DNA from 4 places in the Streptomyces sp. NBC_01012 genome. Region 1 is predicted to be linked to each of the others. Evidence: riboswitches for the same ligand, from Rfam matches in the RefSeq annotation. Region 1 holds a riboswitch; each other region holds the start of a gene.

Region 1 (4,204 bases):
TCCTCGACCCCTCGCGCGAACTGGCATGACACCGCCACCGGTCTGATAGACGCCGTCGTCGGGCTCTGGACGGCACCCGTCACGGCCTGCCGCTGACGCCGCCCCGCCTGGCTCGTCCCCCACCGCACGACGAAGTGAGGAACCGATGACCACCACCAGTACCGCACACACGGACGGTGCGCCCGTGCCCTCTGCTGTGGAATTCCCGATGGACAGGGCGGCGGGCTGCCCCTTCGACCCGCCGCCCGGCCTGAAGGCCGAGCAGGAACAGGGGCCGCTCAGGAAGGCCCGCCTGTGGGACGGGAGCACACCATGGCTGGTGACGCGTTACGCGGATCAGCGCACCCTCCTCTCCGACCCGAGGGTCAGCGCCGACATCACCCGGCCCGGTTATCCCGCTCAGGCGCCGCTCAGAGGGGTCGGCTTCAGCTTCATCCTGATGGATGATCCCGAACACGCGCGGCAGCGGCGGATGGTGACAGCTCCGTTCACGATCAAGCGGGTCGAGGCGATGCGCCCCGCGGTCCAGAAGATCGTGGACGGGCTGATCGACACCATGCTGTCCGGGCCGCCGAGGGCCGATCTCGTCCAGGCGTTCGCCCTCCCGGTTCCCTCGCTCGTCATCTGTGAACTGCTCGGAGTGCCCTACGCCGACCATGACTTCTTCCAGGAGAACAGCGGCACCCTCATCCGGCGCACAGCGGATCCCGAGGTGCGGGCCGCGGCCCACGGCAATCTGATCGGTTATCTGGACGAGCTGATGGGGCACAAGATCGCCCGTCCCGCGGACGACCTCCTGTCAGGGCTCGGCACCCGGGTGGGGGCCGAGGAGCTGTCCCGCCGGGAAGCGGCGGAGATGGGCGTACTCCTGCTGCTCGCCGGTCACGAGACCACCGCGAACATGATCGCCCTGGGCACCCTCGCGCTGCTCGAACACCCCGACCAGCTCGCCCTGCTGCGCGAGACCGAGGACCCCAAGGTGGTCGCCGGCGCCGTCGAGGAGCTGTTGCGCTATCTCAACATCACTCACACCGGGCGTCGCCGCGTTGCTCTGGAGGACATCGAGATCGCCGGCGAGGTCATCCGGGCGGGTGAGGGGATCATCGTGCCGAACGACATCGGCAACCGTGACCCCGAGGTCTTCGCCGATCCTGACCGTCTGGACCTCACGCGCGACGCACGGCGTCATGTGGCCTTCGGCTTCGGCGTCCATCAGTGCGTCGGCCAGCCGCTGGCCCGGCTGGAGCTCCAGGTCGTCTACAGCACCCTGTACCGCCGTATCCCCACCCTGCGCCTGGACGCCCGCATCGAGGACCTCCCCTTCAAGCACGACGGGTCGGTCTACGGCGTCCACGAACTGCCCGTGGCGTGGTGATCCCTGGCCGCCGCACCCGACGCACAACGACACCGACGACGAAGGAGTGCTCATGAAAGTGACCCTCGACCAGGACAAGTGCGTGGCATCCGGGCAGTGCGTGGTCGCCGCCGATGACGTGTTCGACCAGGACGACGACGGCATCGCCGTCCTGCTGGACCCCGCACCGGCCCCGGCCCGGGCCGACGACGTCCAGCAGGCCGCGGCCGTCTGCCCGGCGCTGGCCATCCGGATCGAGGGCTGACACCGGGCGCACAACAGAAGCGGTCCGGCGCGTTGTCGCGCCGGACCGCTTTTCGTCGTGGCTGCTTCGTGCGGCGGCCGCCCTTCGGGGCGGCCGGCTTCCCGTGGCGGCCGACGGCGCGTATGCCCCGGCCGCCGCTGCCTCCTCCTCTCAGTGCGGCTTCCAGCTGAGCTTGCCTCCGCCCACCCACCGGACGGTCGCGGGGTCGTCGAGGTCATCGACCGTGATGCCGGCCGCGGCGGCTGCGATGAGCACGTCCGTCATGGCCGTGGCGCTTCCGACCACCTCGCCGTCGATCTCCACGACCCGGAAGGGCGGATCCCCGGGCTGAACGGGCAGGACGGTGATCCGAGGGGCCGAGGGGTGAGGGCTTTGCGTCATAGGCGGATCGGTTCCACGCGAACGCTCTCGGTATGCCCGAAGGCGTCATTCATGAGTCGTATGCCCGTTTTGAGCCGCTTTTTGGAATTGATCCCGTAATCCATAAAAGGCCATTTCGTGTGACCTGAGGCCTTCGCTCGGGCGCAAATCGCCCGAATCGGACTCAGTGACCAGGGTCACCTTATGTGCCCCGGACGCAGGAGCGCGGCGGTCGGTTCCCTTCTGTGCCAAGAGGAATGGGCGGCGCTGTGTGGGGTGGATTACATGAATTCCCGAGAATCGATCTTGCGAATGAATTGTGATCACCGCACCAGGCTTGTTCCTTTCCCTATTTCTCGCCTACGGTCGCCATCACTCCGGGCGGAACGCCGAATCCTGCCGCCGTCCGGTTACCCGACCACTTCTCGTACGGCAGGAGCGGGGGACCCAAGTAAGCGCCGATCCGGTTTCCGGAGCGGCTCGGGGTGAAGTCGCATTCGTATGCGGCCGGGCATCTCCAGCCCGAACCCGACAGCTCACTTCGTAGGCGACGGAGAGGAATTCAGCATGCCCGAAATCGCTAAGCACCGTCGTTCCAGGACCAGTTCGCTCACCCGCGGCATCATCGCCGTGAGCACGGGCGGAGCCGCTCTGGCCCTCCCCGTGATCGGTGCGACCGGCGCCTTCGCCGCCCCGGCACAGCCGACCGCCGTGGAAAAGGCGGCGACGTCGACTGCCGTGAACGGCAAGGGAATTGCAGCGAAGAAGTCCGAGTCCGCCACGTATTCCGTGATCTTGGGTGACACCCTTGCGAAGATCGCCCGCGAGCATTCCGTGAGCGGTGGCTGGAAGGCGCTGTACGAGGAGAACCAGAAGGCTGTCGGCGGAAACCCCGACCTGATTCACCCCGGTCTGAAGCTGACCATTGGTGCCAAGGCCGAGAACAAGTCATCCGACAAGGCGGACAAGGCCCCCAAGGCCGAATCCAAGGCCTCTGCTTCGTCCGACCGTGCCGAGCAGAGCGCTGACCGCGCCGACCGCTCGGAGCGTACGAGCACCAACCTCGCCGCGGAGGGCACGCCCGCCGCCGAGCCGGTCTCGTACACCGACGACCTCGACGGCTGGATCAAGGAGTCGCTCGCCGTCATGGCCGAGCACGGCATCCCCGGCAGCTACGAGGGCATCCACCGCAACATCATCCGCGAGTCGGCGGGCAACCCCCAGGCCATCAACAACTGGGACTCGAACGCCGCTGCGGGCATCCCGTCCAAGGGCCTGCTGCAGGTCATCGACCCGACCTTCCAGGCGTACCACGTGGACGGTACGTCGATGGACAGCTACGACCCGGTCGCCAACATCACGGCCGCGTGCAACTACGCAGCGGACAGGTACGGCTCGATCGACAACGTCTTCGGGGCCTACTGAGTCCTGCTGAGGCGGGACCGCTGGCGCACGGGTGTGTGACAGAGGGACAGAAGTGACGGGTGGTGCGGGTTCGGCGGAGCCCGCACCACCCGTCGTCCGTTTTCCGGTGCCTGCCGGGTCCGGGTGCTCCGTACGGCGGTGTCACGGCCGGGCCGCGACCCGCCGACAGGCCGGGCGGGGCCCGGTTGACTGGTCTCGTACAGGTTCGTCGTCCATACTGCCCGCCGTGGAGCAGCGCATAGATTCGAACACCAAGCCAGAGTTCGCCGCGGGCACTGACCCGGCGTACATCCCCGGCCTGACGGCCCCTGCCCCCGCGCGGACGGAGGCGGAGCCGGAAGCCGAGGAGGGGACGTCCCAGCGGCTTGAGGAGACGACAGGGGAGGCTGAGGGGACCGGAGAGGCCGCGGTCTCGGACGCGCTCGCCACGGAGGCGGCTGACGGATCCGTGGACGGTTCCGGGGCGGACGACGGCGACGCGAGCAAGGACAGCGTCAAGAGCCAGGACAGCGACACGAGCCGAGACGGCGACACGAGCCAGGCAGGCGACGCGGCCACGGAGGGTTCAGCTGCCTCGTCGGACGACGAGGCAGCCACTGAGGCTGAGTCCGAGTCCGAGGCGTCGCGCGGAGGTGCCGATGGCGAGGACGGCCCCGTCTTCGAGGTCAGCGACCGGCGCGGATCCATCAGAGTGGACGCCGAAGGTGTCCGCTTCCGGCTCGACGACCAGGAGGCGGAGTTCGACTGGGCCGAGATCGGCGCGGTCGAGGTCAAGACCGGCCGCTTCGGACGCCGGTTCA
Region 2 (4,204 bases), 1.9 Mb from region 1:
GTTGGTGGCCGACAGTCCCTTGAAGTCGGGGTGGCCGCTGACCTTGGTGGCGATGACGACATCGTCGCGGCGGGCACGGGCCGCCAGCCACTTGCCGATGAGCGTCTCCGACTCACCACCCTGGTTGCCGGGGATCCAGGCGCTGTACGAGTCGGCGGTGTCGATGAAGTTGCCGCCGGCCGCCGTGTACGCGTCGAGGACGGCGAAGGTCTGCCTCTCGTCGGCCGTCCAGCCGAAGACGTTGCCGCCGAGGGAGAGGGGGAAGACCTGGAGGCTCGAGGTACCGAGCGGGCGCAGAGATGTCATACCCCGCGACAACCAGTTGACCGAAGCGGCTATTCCGGATGCGCGGGCCGCACCGGGCCCGTCAGGACGCACCCGGCCCGTCAGGGCGCACCCGGCCCGTCAGGCCGACGCCTGGTCCCGTCACCCGGTCGTCGGCGCCTCACGATCCGGGCAGGCCGATCCGGGCAGGCCGACGGCCCTGACGTCGGGGGGTCGTGCGTCAGGGCCGCCGGGGTTACGGTGCGCCGGTCACCGGCGCGGTCGAGCAGGCTCTCCCGCCGAGGTCAGACCGTGAGGCCCTTGCTGCGCAGCCAGCTCATCGGGTCGATGCCGGAGCCGTCCGGGGTGTGGACCTCCAGGTGGAGGTGCGGGCCGGTCACGTTGCCCGTGGCGCCGACACGGCCGATGGTGTCGCCCGTGGTGACCTTCTGCCCGGCGGTGACGTCCATCGAGGACTGGTGGCAGTACCAGATCTCCGTGCCGTCATCGAGCTCCAGGACCGTGCGGTAGCCGTACGCGCCGGACCAGCCGGCCGACTTCACGGTGCCGCCGTGCACGGCCTTGACCGGCGTACCGGTCGGAGCCGCGAAGTCCAGCCCGGTGTGATAGCCGGACGACCACATCGAGCCGGCCTCGCCGAACGTCGAGGTGATGGTGTACGAGGAGGTCGGAATGGCGTAGCTGGCGGCGAGCTTGGCGAGGCGCTCGGCCTCTGCCTTCTTCTTCGCCGCCTCTTCGGCCGCCTTCTTCTTCGCGGCGGCCTTCGCCTCGGCCTCGCTCTGCTGCTTCGCCGCCTCGGCCGCTGCGGCCTCTTCGGCCGCCTTCTCCTGGGCGGCCCTGGCCTCCGCGTCGGCCCCGGCCTGCTGCTGCTCGGCCTGCTGGAGGATACGGGCGCGAAGCGCCTCGCCTGCGTCGGTGGCGCCCTGGTCGGCCTCGGCTGCGGTGATGCCCGCGCTGGTCAGCGGGGCTGCGGTCTCGGCGACCGCCTCCTGGTCCGCGGAGGAGTCGTGGGACATGAACGCGCCGACGCCGGGAAGGGACTTGGCGTCGGGGAGGTTGTCCACGATGGAATCGGGAAGAGAGATGGAGACCGGCGGCTTGCTCTGCGCGGTGGCCATGCCACCCGCACCGACTGCCGCGATGACGCCGACGCCGAGGACGGTGGAGCTACGGGCGAGACCTCGCTGCTTGGCCACGCGATGCCGACCGCGTACGGGACGGATGGACTCCTCGTCGGGGTTCCATTCCTCCCATGTCCTGTCCTCATCACCGAAGCTGTCGGTCCTGAAGGGTGACGGGGCCTCGGGGGCAGGCTTGTTGGACGCCACGTGGGCGCGCTCCTTTCCTTCCTTCTCGCCTACCGGGTTAGCTGACGGGTTCGGAGCAGGAAGGTCTCCTACGGGCCCCTTCGCCTCTCGCGAGACACAGGTGTCCGATTCACCCCATGTAGGTGGTTCCCCGGTTCCCTTGCGGAATTCGGCGCTGCGCGCGGTGCCACCTCTGGCGGCGGCAGGTACAACCGCGCTGCGTTATCGAACGTTAATAGACACCCGGGTCCGATTCCAAGCTGTTCCCATAGATCAGTCAGGACTCCGGCCTGGACTTTAAGGGGTCAACCGGGTGCAAACGGGCGACTTGAGTGCGCTTCATCCGCCCGACAGTTTCTGACGGTGCGTCAAATGTTATGCGGAGCGAGGTTCTTCGGCTACACACCGTCGCGACGGGTCATCCACCGTCCCGCCCCACGATCTTCACCGTCGTCCGCCGCTCCTGCTGACCGTGCGCGGGACGGCCGACCGCGAGGAGCGCCAGGTCGTCCGTCGACCTTCCCCCGGTGTGCAGCCGTACGTCGTCGGTGAGCGCGGACAGCAGTTCGTCGGGCCCGGGGAACAGCCGGCCGCGCAGCCGGGCCGCCGGGTCGTAGAAGACGCCTTTCGTGTTCCGCGCCTCGGAGAGCCCGTCGGTGAACGCCAGGAACATCGACCCGGCCGGCAGGGTCCACTCGTCCGCCCGGTCGGTCCAGGTGCCGAGCCCCATCCCGAGCGGCAGCGCGGGCGCCGACGGCGTCAGCACGTCGAGCGCCCCGTCCCCGTGCAGCACGAGGGGCTCGGGATGCCCGCGGTTGATGACCCGCAGCGTCTGGGATCCGGACGGGATCTCCGCGATGACGGCGGTGACGAACCCCTCCACCGTGTCGAAGCCTCCCCGCCGCGAGCCCTCACGCTCCAGCGCCCGCTCCAGCCGCTGGACCACCGCTTCGAGCGACAGATCCCGCTCGGCGGCCTCCCGGAACGCCCCGATCACGACGGCCACCGCGCCTACGGCGTCCAGCCCCTTGCCCCGTACGTCCCCGAGGACCAGGCGCACCCCGAACGGCGTGTCCGCGACGGCGTACAGGTCGCCGCCGACGAACTCGTCCGCCTGGGCCGCCTCGTACCGCGCCGCGACCAGCAGCCCGCCGACCCGGTCCTCGGGCCTCGGGAGCACCGCGCGCATCGCGGTCTCCGCGATGACCCTGGCCGAGGCCAGCTGCTCGTTCATACGGCGCACGACGCGGTTGATGAGAAGGGACAGCACGGAGACGGTGACCAGGGTGAAGAGGTCGGTGAGCGGCACGACCTCGCCGAGCGCGCCGGACGAGATCCGGATGACCAGCACCACGAGGGTCGCTGCCATGCCGATACGCGCGGTGCCGCCCGGCGAGAAGAAGGGGGCGGCGATCAGCGGGGCCGCGGCGAAGAGCGGTACGGCGGTGACCTCGGTCGGCGTCGCGAAGTCGAAGATCACACCGGCGCAGATCATCAGGACGGGCAGCACCCGCACGAACCGCCGGGAACGGGAGTTCCCGACCGTGCCGCCCCGCCGTTCGTCCCGCTTCCCCACCTGTTCGCTCCTGCCCGCTCCGCCCACGGGTGCGGACGGTACCGCGCCCCACCCAGGCCGGCCGGAGCCGCGCCGAACGACGCATCGCCATCGGCCAAAGGGAGGAGCGCGCCGAGCCCCGTCCCCCGGTGGTCGGTCGGAGAGCCGGCGCTGCGCGTAGAGCGTCAGTGCGTCCCGTACGAAGACGGCGGTTCCGTCCCCGTGGCGATCGTAGTTCCTCCCGAAGCGGGAATCGGCGACGTACATCTCCGCGATGCCGGTCACATGCGCCCGCGTGACCTCCATGGTCACCGACAGCCACTCGCTGTGCCGTCGCGCGCTGTCCTGCACCGCGTCGTCACCCGCCGCCAGACCGGCCGCCGCGCCCGTACGCCTCCTGGCCGTAGGCGCCGTAGCCGGACGACGGCATACGACAGAGGCCCGGATCCTCGAAAGGATCCGGGCCTCTGTCTTCAGTAGCGGGGACAGGATTTGAACCTGCGACCTCTGGGTTATGAGCCCAGCGAGCTACCGAGCTGCTCCACCCCGCGCCGTTGTGATGACAACTCTACGCCATCCGGGACGGCGCTCCGACCAATACGGTCCGCGGCCCCCGCCTCGCTCCAGGCCCGGCAGCCCTCCGACCTCGACACGACGCGCCAACTCGGCCCGCATTCCGGAAAATTGTCAGGCACATGGGCGCAAACCAGAACATCGGGCCCTCTGCGCACCGACGGCCGTCACGCCGGGCGCGCAATACCGAGGGAAAGCCGTGCTGGGAGGGTTACAGTCTGCATGCACCGCACGATGATCCGGACGCCCCCGGAGCGGCGCGGCACCGGTAGCGGCGTTTCTTCGCCCTACCGGTCGGGACCGGTCCGGCTTCTGTCGCGGCACCTCGGTCACTGGGCTCTCACCACACACCTACGTACAGGACACCCGAGATGACCGACACGTCTGCCCGCACGACCCAGCGGCGCTCCGACGGCACGTCCGCCGTCACGACCGCCGACACGGGCACCGCGGCGCCGCTGCCCACTCCGCAGTACGCGGGCCT
Region 3 (4,204 bases), 1.3 Mb from region 1:
CGTACGCGAAGTCGACGGCCTGTGCCGCACGGGCGTTGGGCGCTGCCACGGAACCGCGTGCGAGGCCCCGGTCGGCGCGGAGGGCGCTGCCGCCGTGCGTGGCGTCGGCCGAGCGCTCGTAGTCGGCGCGCTGCTCGGCGGTGAGCGTGGCCAGGAGCTTGCGGGCCGCGGCGAGCTTGGTGCGGACCGCGTCCTTGTGCTTCTTCAGGTCGGCCCGGCGGGACGCGAGGACCGCGAGCTCGTCCTTCGCCCGGGCGCGCAGCTGGGCGATGTCGTTGATCTGCCGACGTACGCCGTTGACCGCGCCGGCCTGACGGTCGCCGGCCCGGTCCTCGTAGGCGGCGCGCTCCAGATACTGATCCGGGTCGGACGACAGGGCCAGCCGGACCGCGGGGTCGACGCCGGCACTGCGGTACTGGGCGGTGGCGAACGATCCGAGGGTGTCGCGCGCGGCGTTGAGGCGCTCGGTCCTGCGGGCAGCCTCGTCGCGCAGGGCGTCGAGGGACTTCTCGGAGGCCGTCGCCTCCTCCTTCGCGCCGTTGTACTTCTCGGTCGCGACCTCGGCGTCGTGGTAGAGCCGTTCGACCTTGGCCTCGACCTGGGCCGGGGTGAGCTGGGGATCGGCCTGGGCGGCGCCGTCGAGGGCGGTCGCGGTCGCCGCCCCCGCGAGGGCGAGGGTGGCTGCGGTGCGTGCAGCAGGTCCGGTGAACAGACGCTGCTTGGGCTTGCGGTGAGCGGCTTTCCGATCGGCGGCCACGGGGGTGGTGCGTCCTTCCGTTCGACTGCCCGTCGGTGGGTGCCGCGGGCCCACCGGGCCCGGAGGCGGGCCACCACAGGGGGAGTGGCCCGCCGCCGGATTCCTGGCGGGGCGACCGGGGAGCCGCCCGGTACGGGGGCGGTGGTGCGGAACCGGTCACCTGGGAGGGACGCTAAGCCCGGCACACAGGTAAGAGGTGTAATGACAGGTATTGCCCTCATAAGTTGTTTCGTTTATGGCGAATGATGTCGGATGACCGGAAAAATCAACCGGAGTCCGGCAATTCGCGCGCACGATGAGTGCGCTCATCGGTAAGTCCTACCTGGCCCAAGAGTGGTGAAATCACATGGTTAGGCTGCGGCCATGGACGTACTCATCAATGTCTTCGTGGCCCTGCACATCATCGGTATCGCCTCCCTGCTGGGCGGCTTCCTGACCCAGATGAAGGCCATGGGGGCGGGCACGGCCCGCTTCGTACCGGCCATGCTGCACGGCGCGCTCACCATGCTCGTCACGGGCGTCGCGCTGGTCGGGCTGAACCAGGCCGACGACCAGAGCGTCAACAACATCAAGATCGGCGTCAAGCTGCTGGTCCTGATCGTGGTCCTGGCGCTCGTCTATGTGAAGCGGGACGACGAGAAGGTGAGCAAGGGCGCGTTCGCGGCCGTCGGCGGGCTGACGGTCGTCAACATCTTCATCGCCACGCTCTGGACCTGAGCGGGCCGCCCGGACTTCGGCGGCCCGCCCCGCACACGCGTTACGCCGGGCGCACGCTGCCGTAGATCGGCATGTAGTAGATGGACTCCTCGCGGACGTTCGCACCCGGCTTCGGCGCGTGGATCATCATGCCGTCGCCCTTGTAGATGCCGACGTGGCTGATGTCGTCGTAGAAGAAGACCAGGTCCCCCGGCTGCAGATCCGCCGTGGCCACCCGGGTGCCGACCTCGACCTGGTCCCAGGTGGTGCGCGGCAGGTCGACGCCCGCCGCCTTCCAGGCGGCCTGGGTGAGCCCGGAGCAGTCGTACGAGGACGGGCCCGTCGCCCCCCAGACGTACGGCTTGCCGATCTGGGCGCGTGCGAAGGACAGGACCTTCTCGGCCTTCGTGGCGTAGCCGCTGTCGGAGCCCGTGCCGCCGGTCCCCGTGCCGGACTCCTCCTTCGCCGCCTCCTCCTTGGCCGCCTCATCGGCCTTCTTCTTCGCGGCGGCCTGCTGCTTGGCCAGCTCCTCGGCCTTGCGCTTGGCCTCGGCCTTCTTCTTGCGCTCCAGCTCCGCGAGCCGCGCCTTCTCCTCGGCGGTCAGCTTCGACAGCAGTGAGCGGGCCTCGGTGAGCTTCGTCTGCACCTGCTGCTTGCTGGTGCGCAGCGTCTCCTGTGACTCGGTGAGCGTCTCCAGGCTCTTCGTCGCCTCGGCCCGCTTCGCCGCGGCCTCCTTCTGCTGCGTACGGAAGTCGGCGACCGCCTTCTGCTGCTGGCTGGTCATCCTGGCCATCAGCTGGTCCTGGTCGAAATACGACTGCGGGTCGTCCGCCAGGAAGAACGTCGCGGTCGGGGCGATCGAGCCGCTGCGGTACTGCGCGGCGGCGTAGCTGCCCAGCTCCCGGCGCGTGTCGTTGAGCTTGTCGGCCCGCTTCGCCGCGGCGTCGAGGAGGGCGTCGACCTTGGCGCGCTGCTCGGCCGATGCGGTCTTCGCTTTGTTGTACTGCTGCGTCGAGGTGCCGGCCTGCCGGTAGAGGGCGTCGACCTTCTTCTGGACTTCCTCGATGCTGGGCTTGGGTTCGGCGGGGGCGGCCGTCGCGCTCTGCGTGGAGAGCAGGGTGACGGAGGCGAGAGCCGCGGTCGTCAGACCGACGGCGGGCGTGGTGGTGCGCACGCGGGTGCGCGGCTTTCGATGCGACGCCAAGGCCGGCATCTCCTTCCGTGGACCGCCTACCGGGTTAGCTGTCGGGTTCGGGCGGAACACGGAAGGCTGCCCTACGGTCCGGTGGAGATGGACCGATTCACCCCAGTACTGCGTGTGGGTCCCCGGTTCCGTGCCTCCTGGGGGAGTACGGATTCGGCGCGGGCGCCCGTGCGGCGTGGTTCGCCTCAGGGGATACGGGCACCTTCCGGAGCACGCTAGCCAACCCGTGGTGTCCCTGTGAAGGTTGATGTTCGATATGCCCGATACATTTTCGTGACCTTTTCCGGACGGCGGTCCGCGACGGCGGATTCCGCACCCGAATCTCACGGAACGTGGGCGGACCGTCCCGCAGTGCACACGGTGTCGGTACCGTCTCGTCAATGCCGCCCCGGGTTGTCGGTGCGGACGCCTAGACTCGTGAGGCGATGAGCAGCCTCTTTGACGACAGTTTCCTGACCGGCCTCCAGCAAGCGCAGGACGGTCCCCCGCCGCCCCCCGAGGAGCACGCGCCCGAGGCGGTGCCGGAGGGCCTCTTCGAGGACGTCTTCGACGCGCCTCCGCCCCCGCGCGACGCCTACTACCGCGACGGTGCCCCGCGCCCCGTCATCGACTCCGCCGCGCTGCTCGACGGGCTGAACACCGAGCAGCGCGCCGCCGTCGTGCACGCCGGATCGCCGCTGCTCATCGTCGCCGGGGCCGGCTCGGGCAAGACCAGGGTGCTCACGCACCGGATCGCCCATCTCCTGGCCGAGCGCGGGGTGCACCCGGGGCAGATCCTCGCGATCACCTTCACCAACAAGGCCGCCGGTGAGATGAAGGAGCGCGTCGAGGACCTCGTCGGACCCCGCGCCAACGCCATGTGGGTCATGACGTTCCACAGCGCCTGCGTGCGGATCCTGCGCCGCGAGTCCAAGCGTCTCGGCTTCACCTCGTCGTTCTCGATCTACGACGCGGCCGACTCCAAGCGTCTGATGGCGCTGGTCTGCCGTGATCTGGACCTCGACCCGAAGCGCTATCCGCCGAAGTCGTTCACGGCGAAGGTCTCGAACCTGAAGAACGAGCTGATCGACGAGGAGACCTTCGCCGGTCAGGCAGCCGACGGTTTCGAGAAGACGCTGGCCCAGGCGTACGCGCTCTACCAGGCGCGGCTCCGCGAGGCCAACGCCCTGGACTTCGACGACATCATCATGACGGCGGTGCACCTGCTCCAGGCCTTCCCGGATGTCGCCGAGCACTACCGCCGCCGCTTCCGGCACGTCCTCGTCGACGAGTACCAGGACACCAACCACGCCCAGTACACCCTGGTGCGTGAGCTGGTGGGCCCGGCCGGCGAGGGCGACGCCCCTGGCGAGCTGTGCGTCGTCGGTGACGCGGACCAGTCGATCTACGCCTTCCGTGGCGCGACCATCCGCAACATCCTCCAGTTCGAGGAGGACTATCCGGACGCGACCACGATCATGCTGGAGCAGAACTACCGCTCCACCCAGACGATCCTCTCCGCGGCCAACGCCGTCATCGAGCGCAACGAGAGCCGTCGCCCCAAGAAC
Region 4 (4,204 bases), 100 kb from region 1:
ACAACCCATAGATTCGTGAAGGGCAGAACCATGGCTGAGCGCCGCGTCAACGTCGGTTGGGCCGAGGGCCTGCACGCCCGCCCCGCTTCCATCTTCGTCCGTGCCGCCACGGCCTCCGGCGTCCCCGTGACGATCGCCAAGGCCGACGGCAACCCGGTGAACGCCGCCTCCATGCTCGCGGTGCTCGGCCTGGGTGCCCAGGGTGGCGAGGAGATCGTGCTCGCGTCCGAGGCGGACAACGCCGAGGCCGCCCTCGACCGCCTGGCGAAGCTGGTCGCCGAGGGGCTCGAGGAGCTCCCGGAGACCGTCTGACTCCGGTCGCTTCGAAGCGGAGTTTTTCTGCGGAAAGGCCGCGGCACCCCACCGGGAGCCGCGGCCTTTCTGTATTCCACGACAACGCACACAGCGCTCGTTAAAACATGGATCAGGGCAGCAGAAAGAAAGCCCTGCGATAATTACTCTCTTTGTATACGGCGCTTTTGTTAATGGCGGGATCCTGCGATGTTGACGGGGTGTTGCGAAGTCCTCACCCCGGCCGCACGCGCAGTCCGCACGCCCGTCGCCTGCCCGGCCGTCCGCGCGCCCGTCGCCTGCCCCGGCGTACGCCGCAGCCGATGCGCCGCGGTGGCCCGCTCCGCGTGCTGGACGGCGAGCGCCCTGGCCCGCTCCGCGTCACGGCGCGCCACCGCGTCGACGAGGGCGCCGTGCTCGGCCCAGGAGTCCGCGGGGGCCGGCGGCTGCTCGACGGCGTACATCCAGGCGATCTTGTGCCGGAGCTGGGTGAGCAGCGCGATGAGCGCGGGGCTTCCCGAGGCCTGCGCCAGCGTCTCGTGGAACCAGCCGCCCAGGGCGCGCAGGTCCTCGCCCTCCCCCCGGCGTACGCGCTCCTGCCCCAGCTTGACCAGGCCGCGGAGCACCTTGAGATGCGCCTCGGTGCGGCGCTGGGCCGCGCGTGCGGCGCCGAGGGGTTCCAGGAGCATGCGGATCTCCAGGAGGTCGGCGGCCTCCTGCCCGGTCGGCTCGGCGACACAGGCGCCGGCGTGCCTGCGGGTGACGACGAACCCCTCGGACTCCAGGGTGCGCAGCGCCTCGCGCACGGGCACACGCGAGACGCCGTAGCGACGCGCGAGCACCTCTTCGGTGAGGCGGCTGCCCCGTTCGAAGACACCGGAGACGATGTCGTCACGGATTGCCGTGCATACCGAATGCGCGGGAATACGCATGTCCGAACCTCCGCCTTAATCACCGCGAAACGCGGCCGATCGACGCCTGTTCTGTGACTCTATTGCAATCAGCCAGAATTTCCGATGGCGGGGTGGAATCCATGGATATCTTTTGGCCGTCGAGACACTCGGCGACGAGTGCGGCACGCGCCCCGTGAGGAGGGGCGGGGTGGGGTCAGACCTGGACGCCGTGGGCGCGGAGGTAGGCGACGGGGTCCATGTCCGAGCCGTAGGCGGGGGTGGTCCTGGCCTCGAAGTGCAGGTGCGGCCCGGTGGAGTTGCCGGTCGAGCCGGAGAGGCCGATCTGCTCGCCCGAGCCGATGCTCTGACCGACGAAGACGCCGATCGAGGAGAGGTGGCCGTACTGGGTGTACGTGCCGTCCTTCATCTTGAGCACGATGTTGTTGCCGTACGCGCCGCCCCAGCCGGCCTCGACGACCGTGCCGGCGCCGACGGCGACCACGGAGGTGCCGGACGCGGCCTGGAAGTCCACGCCGGAGTGCGTGCCGGAGGACCAGAGCGCGCCGCCCGACTTGTATCCGGTGGTGACGTGCGAGCCGGCGACCGGCAGGTGGAAGGCGCCCCGCCGGGCACGCTCGGCGGCGCGGGCGGCGCGCGCCTTCTCCTCGGCGACCTCCTTGGCGCGGGCCTCGGCCTTGCGCCTGGCCTCCGCCTTGGCCTTGGCCTTGGCCTTCGCTTCGGCGGCGGCCTTCGCGGCGACGTCGGCCTGGTGTTGCTGGACCTTCGCCTGGGCGGCGATCTGGTCGGCGAGGGTGGCGTCGAGGGCGGCGGTCTGGGTCAGACCGGTACCGGTGACGGCCTGGGAGTCGGCCGCGAGAGCCGGGGAGGCGGTGGCGCCGATGACGCCGGTGGTGGCCAGGGCGGCGACGCCGGCGACCTTGGCGCTCCTGCGCGTCAGGCGGCTCGGGGCACGGTGCTTCCCGGTGGCACGGATGAACGCCATGGAGGGGCTGGGTCCTTTCCTTCCTTCTCGCCTACCGGGTTAGCGGTGGGGGTAACCCCAGGCCGTTCAGGCACTGGGGGAGGGTTCGGAGCAGGAAGGTCTCCTACGGGCCTCCAGGCCTCCGACGAGGCGCAGAGATCCGATTAACCCCAGGGACTTCATGGGTCCCCGGCTCCCCAGGCTCGCGCCTGACGGGGACTCGGCGATGGCTGCCCGGCGCCGCGGATGCGGCATTCGTCCGGCGGACAGCCGGGCCGACGCTAGAGCGGGCCGCTTCACGCCGCCAAACGAAAAGGGCCTTTTGTCGCACATCACACAGGATGAAAACGGCATTTCTCTGCACATCGGACAAACAACAGGACCCCGGCGGAAACCACCCGCCGGGGTCCTGCATGTCCTGTTCCGTCAGCCGCTGACGACCGACACCTCGCCGATGCCGAGTGCCTTCACGGGCTCGGCGATCTGCGCGGCGTCCCCGACCAGGACGGTGACCAGCCGGTCGACCGGGAAGGCGTTGACCACGGCGGCGGTCGCCTCGACCGTGCCGGTGCCGGCCAGGCGTGCGTACAGCTCGGCCTGGTAGTCGTCCGGGAGGTGCTGCTCCACCTGGTCGGCCAGGGTGCTTGCGACGGAGGCCGCCGTCTCGTACTTCAGCGGGGCGACGCCCACGAGGTTCTGCACGGCCGTCTCACGCTCGGCGTCGGTGAGTCCCTCGGCCGCCAGGGTGCGCAGGACCTTCCAGAGGTCGTCGAGCGCGGGCCCGGTGGACTCCGTGTCGACGGAGCCGCTGATCGCGAGCATCGCCGCGCCCGTGGTCCCGGACGAGGAGCCGGGCGCCGTCGAGCGCAGCACCTGCCCGAAGGCCCGGACACCGTAGGTGTAGCCCTTCTCCTCACGCAGCACGCGGTCGAGCCGGGAGGTGAGGGTGCCTCCCAGGCAGTACGTGCCGAGCACCTGGGCCGGCCACACGCTGTCGTGCCGGTCCGCGCCGATACGGCCGATCAGCAGCTGCGTCTGGACGGCTCCTGGGCGGTCCACGATGACCACACGGCCGGTGTCGTCCGCGGTGATCGGAGGCACGGGCCTGGCCTGGCCCGCGTTGCCCGACCAGTCACCGAGGGTCTCGGCGAGCAGCGCGTCCAGGTCGACCCCGGTGAGGTCACCGACGACGACCGCCGTCGCCGTGGACGGACGCACATGGGCGTCGTAGAAGGCGCGTACGGCCGCGGCGTCGATCCGCCCGACCGTCTCCTCCGTGCCCAGACGCGGACGCGACATCCGCGCCGTGGCGGGGAAGAGCTCCTTGGAGAGCTGCTTGGCGGCCCGCCGGGCCGGGTTGGCCTGCTCGTGCGGGATCTCGTCGAGGCGGTTGCCCACCAGACGCTCGACCTCGCTCTCCGCGAAGGCGGGGGCCCGCAGGGCCTCGGCGACCAGGCCGAGTGCCTTGGTCAGCCGGGAGACCGGGACCTCGAGGGAGACGCGGACGCCCGGGTGGTCGGCGTGTGCGTCGAGCGTGGCGCCGCACCGCTCGAGTTCGGCGGCGAACTCCTCCGCGGAGTGCTTGTCCGTGCCCTCGGACAGCGCGCGCGCCATGATCGTGGCCACTCCGTCGAGGCCGTCGGGCTCGGCGTCCAGCGGGGCGTCGAGGAAGATCTCCACGGCGACGACCTGCTGGCCGGGACGGTGACAGCGCAGCACGGTCAGCCCGTTGGGCAGGGCGCCGCGCTCGGGCGCGGGGAAGGCCCAGGGCCTGGCCTCGCCTGCGGTCGGCTGCGGGTGGTACTCCATCGCTACTCCAGTCACGGCGGCGTCGGTCACTTGTCGGCCCCTTCGGGCGCGTCGGTGCCCTCTGTCTCATCGGCCGGTTCGACCGGCTCGTAGACCAGGACCGCACGGTTGTCGGGGCGCAGGTGTGCCCTGGCGGCGGCCTTGACCTCGTCGGCCGTCACGTCGAGCACCCGGCCCACCGCGGTCAGGGCGAGCTGCGGGTCGCCGAACAGGACGGCGTACCGGCAGA

Evidence for each region. A riboswitch is a leader RNA that binds a small molecule or an ion and turns the genes downstream of it on or off. The one in region 1 is predicted to bind cyclic di-AMP.
Region 2: linked by a shared signal. The riboswitch ahead of OG623_RS15955 (M23 family metallopeptidase) and the one ahead of OG623_RS07240 (transglycosylase SLT domain-containing protein) in region 1 are both predicted to bind cyclic di-AMP.
Region 3: linked by a shared signal. The riboswitch ahead of OG623_RS13100 (NlpC/P60 family protein) and the one ahead of OG623_RS07240 (transglycosylase SLT domain-containing protein) in region 1 are both predicted to bind cyclic di-AMP.
Region 4: linked by a shared signal. The riboswitch ahead of OG623_RS07695 (M23 family metallopeptidase) and the one ahead of OG623_RS07240 (transglycosylase SLT domain-containing protein) in region 1 are both predicted to bind cyclic di-AMP.

Annotation. Positions count from the first base shown of each region.
Region 1 is NZ_CP108688.1:1,670,594-1,674,797, reverse strand. Features, by position in the region: gene OG623_RS07260 (TetR/AcrR family transcriptional regulator) at 1-96, shown strand, start outside; gene OG623_RS07255 (cytochrome P450) at 146-1,375, shown strand; gene OG623_RS07250 (ferredoxin) at 1,428-1,619, shown strand; gene OG623_RS07245 (hypothetical protein) at 1,770-2,000, opposite strand; cyclic di-AMP (ydaO/yuaA leader) riboswitch at 2,357-2,542, shown strand; gene OG623_RS07240 (transglycosylase SLT domain-containing protein) at 2,547-3,404, shown strand; gene OG623_RS07235 (hypothetical protein) at 3,631-4,204, shown strand, end outside.
Region 2 is NZ_CP108688.1:3,555,965-3,560,168, forward strand. Features, by position in the region: gene OG623_RS15950 (aldo/keto reductase) at 1-306, opposite strand, end outside; gene OG623_RS15955 (M23 family metallopeptidase) at 570-1,613, opposite strand; cyclic di-AMP (ydaO/yuaA leader) riboswitch at 1,625-1,777, opposite strand; gene OG623_RS15960 (PP2C family protein-serine/threonine phosphatase) at 2,011-3,168, opposite strand; partial or broken gene OG623_RS15965 (TipAS antibiotic-recognition domain-containing protein) at 3,337-3,663, opposite strand; tRNA gene OG623_RS15970 (tRNA-Met) at 3,625-3,698, opposite strand; gene OG623_RS15975 (hypothetical protein) at 4,092-4,204, shown strand, end outside.
Region 3 is NZ_CP108688.1:2,973,073-2,977,276, reverse strand. Features, by position in the region: gene OG623_RS13110 (NlpC/P60 family protein) at 1-757, opposite strand, end outside; gene OG623_RS13105 (hypothetical protein) at 1,121-1,474, shown strand; gene OG623_RS13100 (NlpC/P60 family protein) at 1,515-2,666, opposite strand; cyclic di-AMP (ydaO/yuaA leader) riboswitch at 2,665-2,826, opposite strand; gene pcrA (DNA helicase PcrA) at 3,083-4,204, shown strand, end outside.
Region 4 is NZ_CP108688.1:1,771,972-1,776,175, forward strand. Features, by position in the region: gene OG623_RS07685 (HPr family phosphocarrier protein) at 31-312, shown strand; gene OG623_RS07690 (GntR family transcriptional regulator) at 483-1,223, opposite strand; gene OG623_RS07695 (M23 family metallopeptidase) at 1,399-2,187, opposite strand; cyclic di-AMP (ydaO/yuaA leader) riboswitch at 2,201-2,402, opposite strand; gene OG623_RS07700 (M16 family metallopeptidase) at 2,593-3,975, opposite strand; gene OG623_RS07705 (M16 family metallopeptidase) at 4,002-4,204, opposite strand, start outside.